Regions from separate parts of the Tepidimonas sp. HKU78 genome, predicted to be linked through region 2. Evidence: predicted binding sites of a transcription regulator. Region 2 holds the regulator's gene; the other holds the start of a gene.
The links. Region 2 encodes FNR, which switches genes on or off when oxygen is low (the NO sensors DNR and NnrR bind a similar motif). Its sites were predicted from a motif close to TTGATNNNNATCAA; they were not measured.
Positions count from the first base shown of each region.

Region 1: the regulator FNR is predicted to act here: its motif matches at 2,083-2,096, upstream of ACPYIS_RS03395 (TraR/DksA family transcriptional regulator).

Region 1 is NZ_CP187547.1:682,930-686,329, forward strand. Features, by position in the region: gene ACPYIS_RS03385 (FIST signal transduction protein) at 1-1,314, opposite strand, end outside; gene ACPYIS_RS03390 (PhaM family polyhydroxyalkanoate granule multifunctional regulatory protein) at 1,311-1,982, opposite strand; gene ACPYIS_RS03395 (TraR/DksA family transcriptional regulator) at 2,188-2,571, shown strand; gene ACPYIS_RS03400 (fumarylacetoacetate hydrolase family protein) at 2,532-3,400, opposite strand, start outside.
Region 2 is NZ_CP187547.1:1,524,250-1,527,649, forward strand. Features, by position in the region: gene ccoG (cytochrome c oxidase accessory protein CcoG) at 1-671, shown strand, start outside; gene ACPYIS_RS07675 (nitrogen fixation protein FixH) at 738-1,031, shown strand; gene ACPYIS_RS07680 (hypothetical protein) at 1,067-1,390, shown strand; gene fnr (fumarate/nitrate reduction transcriptional regulator Fnr) at 1,365-2,087, opposite strand; gene hemN (oxygen-independent coproporphyrinogen III oxidase) at 2,298-3,400, shown strand, end outside.

The sequences.
Region 1 (3,400 bases), 840 kb from region 2:
GGGATCCGCCGCATCGGCCACGAACACGGTCAACACGCCGGTATAGCCATACAAACGGTGATGGGCGATCTCGCCAGCGGCGAAAAAGCCCGCCAGCGGCACATCTCCCAAGGCTTGACGCACGATCTGCAACTCCGCGCTGGGGCCACCGAAGTGGGCACCGCCGCGCCCGTTGCAACTGACGTAGATGGCCCCGGCGATGCGCTGGGTGGGGTCGGTCGTGTCGTCCCCCTCGGGGCTGAGTTCGTCGCGGATTTCGGCGCAGATGCGCACCAAGTCGGCCCGCGCCGCCTGCACGTGGCGCTCGCACAGGGTCAACAGAGCGCCGGTGGGCACTTCGTCGGCAACCACGACCGCGCGTCGCAGCGGATCGATGCCGACCAGGTGGCGCACCAGCACGTCGTCGCCCAGGCGCAGCGGCACGCGACCGGTCAGCGGCGCGGCGGCCGACGCGGGGCGTGCGACCGGCGCCTGCAGGCCCACCAGCGTCTGGCGCAGGCGGCCGATGACGGCCGTCAGATCGTCCAGTGACAAACCCAGGTCTTGCAACACCACATCCAGCGCTGGCTGGCCGTCGAGCGACTCGACCCGATTGGCGTGGGCGGCGCTCACCCGGTGTGCGGGGCCGACCGCGCGCACGCCTTGTGTGACGCGCGAGACGATCCCCACGTCCGGGCCGAAGGCCACGCCGCTGAAGCCGCCACGAAACAAGCCGACCGCAGCCTCGCGCCCGTGCCCGGCCAGGCCGCCCTGGCTCGCACACGCCATCTGCACCGAACCCGCCCGGCTGGCGACCAAGCCACCAAACAGGTAGTGGCCCAGCGTACGCTCGGCCAGCTCCTGCAGCAGCTCGGCCAAGTCGGGCGCCGTGGGGTCGGCGTGCACCAGCGCGGTTTGCGGAATGAAGCCCTCCGGCCCCTGCGTCGCGCCCAGGGGGGCGACACCGCTGAACACCCGGTAGCGGCCCGGTGCCAGGTCGCACAGCATCACCACCAGCGCCGGCTCGTCCCAGTATTCGACCCCCGTGGCGCCAATGCCCACGCCGACCGCCCCCACCCAATCGGTCACCTGGGGCAGCTCGGCGCCCAGATACGCCAGGATCTCGGCGGCCGCGCCCGCGTAGTGGTCGGTCAGGTACACCAACGCCAGCGGCGTGGTGGTGTGACCCGCGTCGCCGCCGTGGGTAGCGCCACCTCCGGCCGCGGGTGCCGCCGACGCCCGCGCCGCCAACTGGGCCCGCAGCTGCGTGACCACCAGCGCCGCCGCCACCGGCCACTGGGGGTGGGTGGCGTGCGCACAGACGAATCGCTTCACGAGCGGGACCTCCGTGAAGAAGCCCGTGCAGAAGCCGGGCGCAAGGCCGCTGGCGCCGAGGCGCTGGCCGGGGGGCGGGCACGCTTGGGGCGCGCCGCAGGTGGTGGGGCTGGCGGCGGCTCGGGCGGACTCGGGTCGGGGGCAGCCTGCTGGGCCATGTCCTGCATGGCCTGCGCGGCGATGCCCTGAAACTGCTCGGTCAACGCGCGCCACCAGCGCACGGGATCGACGCCGGGCGCGGCGGGCTCGGGCGCCCCTGCCGCGGCGGTGGAAGGCTCGCCGCAGGGTGCGTCGGGGGTCTGCGCGGCGCCGGAGGCCCTGGCGGCCGACGCCACTGCAGCGCCGCCCGCCAGGGCCTGCGCCATTTCGGCCAGACTGACATTCATGCCCTTGAGCGTCGCCAGGGTCATGCGCTGCACTTCCAGCGCCTGGATCGTGGCCTGCAGCGCGCGGGCGTTTTGCTCGAGCCAAAAGTGCACGGCCTTCAAATCGCGAATACGGCGCTCGAGCTCGTCGGGGTCGAACACGGGCGCGACCCATTGGGCCACGGGCGGGGCCTCGGGCGCGGCGTCACGCCCGGCCAAGCCTTGCAAAAAGGCAAACCCGGGAACGTAGCGGGCATAGGGAGCGAACGCGGCGTGCAAGGCGCTGAAATCGGGCGAGGTCATGACGGGCTCCCAGGCGCGGCGGGCGCCAACTGGCGTGAAGACTACCGTAGCATGCCACAGGGCGCCCATCCGCGATACCCCACCCGAGCACCGCAGCGGCTTGATCGGCATCAAACCCTGCACCAACCCCACTGGTGCGGCGCGCGGAATGTGGCCACAATTCCAGCATCGGCCCGCGGGGCCACACATCAGACACCAGGATCCCATGAGCCAACCCATCTCGGACACCTTCGCCCAGCAACTGCAGCAGATGCGCACCGAGCTGATCGCCCAGATTCGGGCCCAGCGTGGCGGCAAGATCGGCCGCGCCGAGGCGGCCCCGGATCCCCACGACATCCAAAGCGGGGACTGGTCGCAGGTCGACGGCGAGCGCGATCTGGCCCAAGCGCTGGACGAACGCGAAACCGCCGAGCTGCGCGCCATCGACGACGCGCTGGAGCGCATCCGGCAGGGGACGTATGGCCAGTGCGTGGACTGTGGGGTGGACATCCCGACGGCGCGACTGCATGCCAACCCCACCGCCTTGCGCTGCATCGATTGCCAAAGTCGCTACGAGCGCGCCCACCCGATGGAGGCGCCGTCGCTCTGATTGGCAGTGGGCCACGTCACGTCGATCGCGCCGAAGGGCTCACGCCCGTCGGGCAGGCGGGCTTCGATCTGGACACGGTCGCCCGCCGTCAACCAGGGCGTGCTGATGTGGCCCAGGGCGCGCGCCTCGGCAGCCCGGCGCATCGCCAGCGAGGCGTAACCACGCGGCCACGTGGGCGGATCGCCCTCGATACACGGGGTGGGCAGTACCCCACCCGCGACCACGACCCCCGCTGCCAGCCCCCGCCAGCGCGCTGCGTTGGCCAACAACGACCCAAATGAGTTGGGCTGGTCGGCGCCGTCCGCGATGCCGAGCTTGCGCCCTTGACAGACCGTGGTCACGCTCAGCGCCAGCCGCCCGTCGCGCCACGCCGACCCCAGCTCGTCGGGCGTGACCACGCACGGCGCGACGCTGACGCCCCAGGGCCGCTCGGGGGCATCGTAGCCGTGGCGCCACAGGCAGGCCAGCGCCAGCAGCCGCACCCCCTCTAGCGCCGCCGACGCCTCGACCCCTGCCCCCACATCGCCGCAAATGGCCGCCAGCGTCGGGGCGACGTCGGCCACCCCTGCTACCGCCGGCAGCGGCTGCACCGGCCCCCAGAGGGCATCGCTGCGCCACGGCAGCGGCTCGTCGCCGTCGGGCTCGGGCACCCACCAGCCCACGGCGCGCGGCAAGGGAGCCGCACACTGGCGCGGGTCGAACGCGAACGCGTGCCGCGCTTTGCCGTGATCGAGCGTGACCGCCAGATCGTGCAACTGCGGCGCGATGAAATTCCAGTCGTCGAGCGCCTGCTGCAGCGTATCGGCGATGCCGGTGGCGTAGTGCGCCA
Region 2 (3,400 bases):
CGCGCGGCGCGCGCAAGAAGTCGGCTGACCCGAAGGCGTTGGGATTAGGTGACTGCATTGACTGCACACTGTGCGTGCAGGTGTGCCCCACCGGCATCGACATCCGCAATGGTCTGCAGTACGAGTGCATCGGTTGCGGTGCCTGCGCCGACGTCTGCGACGAGGTGATGGAGAAGATGGGCTATCCCAAGGGGCTGGTCAAGTACTCGACCCAAAACGGCATGGCCAACCACTGGAGCCGCGCCCAGATGATCCGCCGGGCGTTTCGTCCGCGCGTCTTGATCTACAGTGCCATTTTGCTCACCATCGTGGCGGCGCTCGGTGTCAGTCTGTGGATGCGGGTACCGCTCAAGGTCGACGTCATCCGGGACCGTGGCGCGCTGGCCCGCATGGTCGAGATGGGCCGGATCGAAAACGTCTACCGCGTGCAGTTCATGAACGCGTCCGAGTCCGAGCGCGAGCTGCAGGTGGCGGTCGAGGGCTTGCCGGGGGTGACGCTCGCGTCGGATCCCGTCGTACATCTGCTGCCCACCGAGGTGCGCTCGGTGCCGGTACGTGTGCAGGTTCCCCCGGGGTTGCAGCCCGGCTCTCACCCCATCGTTATGACTTTCCGCACCGCCGACGGCTCGATCGCCATGCGCGAGAAAACCACCTTCCTGATACCCCGATGACCCCCCAGGGTATTCGGGTTGATCCGTATCCCAAAGTACTCGCCAAAGGCCTACACTATGTCCACCATGTCTGGTACGCCCTCCGCGTCATCCGCCCCTTCCCGACCCTGGTACCGCGAGCCCATGGTCTGGATGGTCATCGGTGGCCCCTTGGTGGTCGTGATCGCGTCCATCGTGACGGTCACGATCGCCGTGCGCAATCCAGACCCCGTGCTGCCGCGCGAGGCGATGCCGGCGCCGGTCGCGGTCGCGCCGGAGCGCATGACGCCGGAGGAGCGCCTGCAGGCCGAAAAAGCGGTGCTGCCTGCCAACCAGGCGCGTAACCACGTCGTGTCCCCGACGTTGCCTAAAGACGATTGAGGCGGCGCGGGGCAACAACAAAGAGGAGACTGTCGATGCTGGCCCAACGCGTGATGTGGATTGCTTGGCCCGCTTTTTTGATGGCGGCTGTGATCGAAATGGTGGTGTTCGCCTTCGTCGATCCCCACGATCTGCACTGGGCGGGCGAATCGCTCGGTTGGTCGCGGCAGGCGGTCTACACGGTCGCGTTCTTCATTTTTTGGGCGCTGACCATGGCGTCGAGCGCGCTTACCACGCTGTTGTCGCTGTCGCCGTGGGAAATCAACCGCTGCCCGGTGCCGCCAGATCAGCGCCCGGCTGACTGCGCGCGCAACGCGCCGCTCAACTCCCCGCTTAATTCTCCTCGCGGCTCTGGTTGACAATGGCCGCGAGCGCGTCCGGGTCGAGGATGCGAACGTAGCGCTGCTTGACTTCGATGATGCCCTCGTCCTGAAAGCGCGAAAACGTACGACTGACCGTCTCGAGCTTCATTCCCAGGTAGCTGCCGATTTCCTCGCGCGTCATGCGCAACACCATCTCGGTGCGTGAAAAGCCGCGCGAATGCAGGCGCTGCACGAGGTTGAGCAAAAAAGCCGCCAGTCGTTCTTCGGCGCGCATGCTGCCCAGCAATAGCATGACGCCTTGATCGCGTACGATCTCGCGGCTCATGATGCGGTGTACGTGGTGCTGCAGCGTGCTGAACTCGCGCGAGAGCTGCTCGAGCTTGTCGAATGGCAGCACGCACACCTCGGCGTCTTCGAGCGCCACGGCCGAGCACGAGTGCTTGTCCTGCACGATGCCATCGAGCCCCAGGATTTCGCCCGCCATTTGAAACCCGGTGACCTGATCGCGGCCGTCCGCCGTCGTGACCACGGTCTTGAAAAATCCGGATCGTACCGCGTACAGCGACGTGAAGCCGTCGCCCGCGGCAAACAGGGTCCCGCCCCGCCGCACCCGGCGACGCGTGCTGATCAGGTTGTCGAGCTGCTCCATCTCGTCCGGCTTGAGGCCGACCGGGATGCAGAGCTCGCGCAGGTTGCAGCTGGAGCAGGCGACCTTGATGCTGTGCAGATCCATGAGGCGATGGGGGCCGGTGTGAGGCAGAGGTGGGTGAAACGAGGCGCAGACTCGCCATGAACGATATGCGCCCGATCATAACAACCCGATGCGCGTGCCGCCCCGTGCGGTGGGCCCATGCCCTGCAGGGTTTTGGGGAACGTCGCTCCCGCAGGGGGTTTGACTCACGTCAACCCACGCAAGGCTACGCTGGTGCACAGTTCGTCGCCTATGGAGCTGCCCGCCGTGAAACACGTCATCGACGAAGATCTGCTGCGCCGGTTCGACATTCCGGGCCCGCGCTACACGTCCTACCCGACGGCGGACCGGTTTGTCGAAGCGTTTACCGAGCGTGACTACGTGCAAGCCCTGCAACAGCGGCGAGCGGGGTCGCTGGCGCTGCCGCTGTCGGTGTATGTACACATCCCGTTTTGCGAGTCGCTGTGCTACTACTGCGCATGCAACAAGGTGGTGACCAAGCACCACGAACGCGCGGCGGAGTACCTGCGCTACCTGTCGCGCGAGCTGGAATTGCAGACCGAACACGTCGGGCGCGGGCACCGCGTGACGCAGCTGCACCTTGGGGGGGGCACGCCGACCTTCCTCAGCGACGCGGAGTTGTCCGACCTGATGGCGATGATCCGGCGCCACTTCGAACTCGTCCCTGGGGGCGAGTATTCGATCGAGGTCGACCCCCGCACGGTGACCGCGCAGCGCTTGGCCCATCTGCACCAACTGGGGTTCAACCGCCTGAGTTTTGGCGTGCAGGACTTCGATGGCGCGGTGCAGCGGGCGGTGCACCGGATTCAGCCGGCCGAGCAGGTGTTCGCCCTCGTGGCCGCGGCGCGCGAGATCGGCTTTGAGTCGGTCAACGTCGACCTCATTTACGGACTGCCTCAGCAGACCCCAGAGTCGTTTCGGCGCACGCTCGAGCTCGTCGAGCGCCTGCGGCCGGATCGCATCGCGCTCTACGCTTATGCGCATCTGCCGGCGCGCTTCAAGCCGCAGCGGCGCATCCACGCGGCGGAGTTGCCCAGTCCGGCGGACAAGTTGGCCATGTTGTCGCTGTCGCTCGACCATCTGAGTGCCGTGGGTTATGTGTACGTGGGCATGGACCATTTTGCGTTGCCCAACGATGCGCTGGCGGTGGCCAAGCGGCAGGGGCGGCTGCGCCGCAACTTTCAGGGCTACAGCACGCAGCCCGATTGCGACCTGATCGCGCTGGGGGTATCGGCCATTGGCCGCATCGGCGCCACCTACAGCCAAAATGCCAAGACGCTGGAGGAGTACTACGACGCGCTCGACCAAGGGCGGCTGCCCATCGTGCGCGGGCT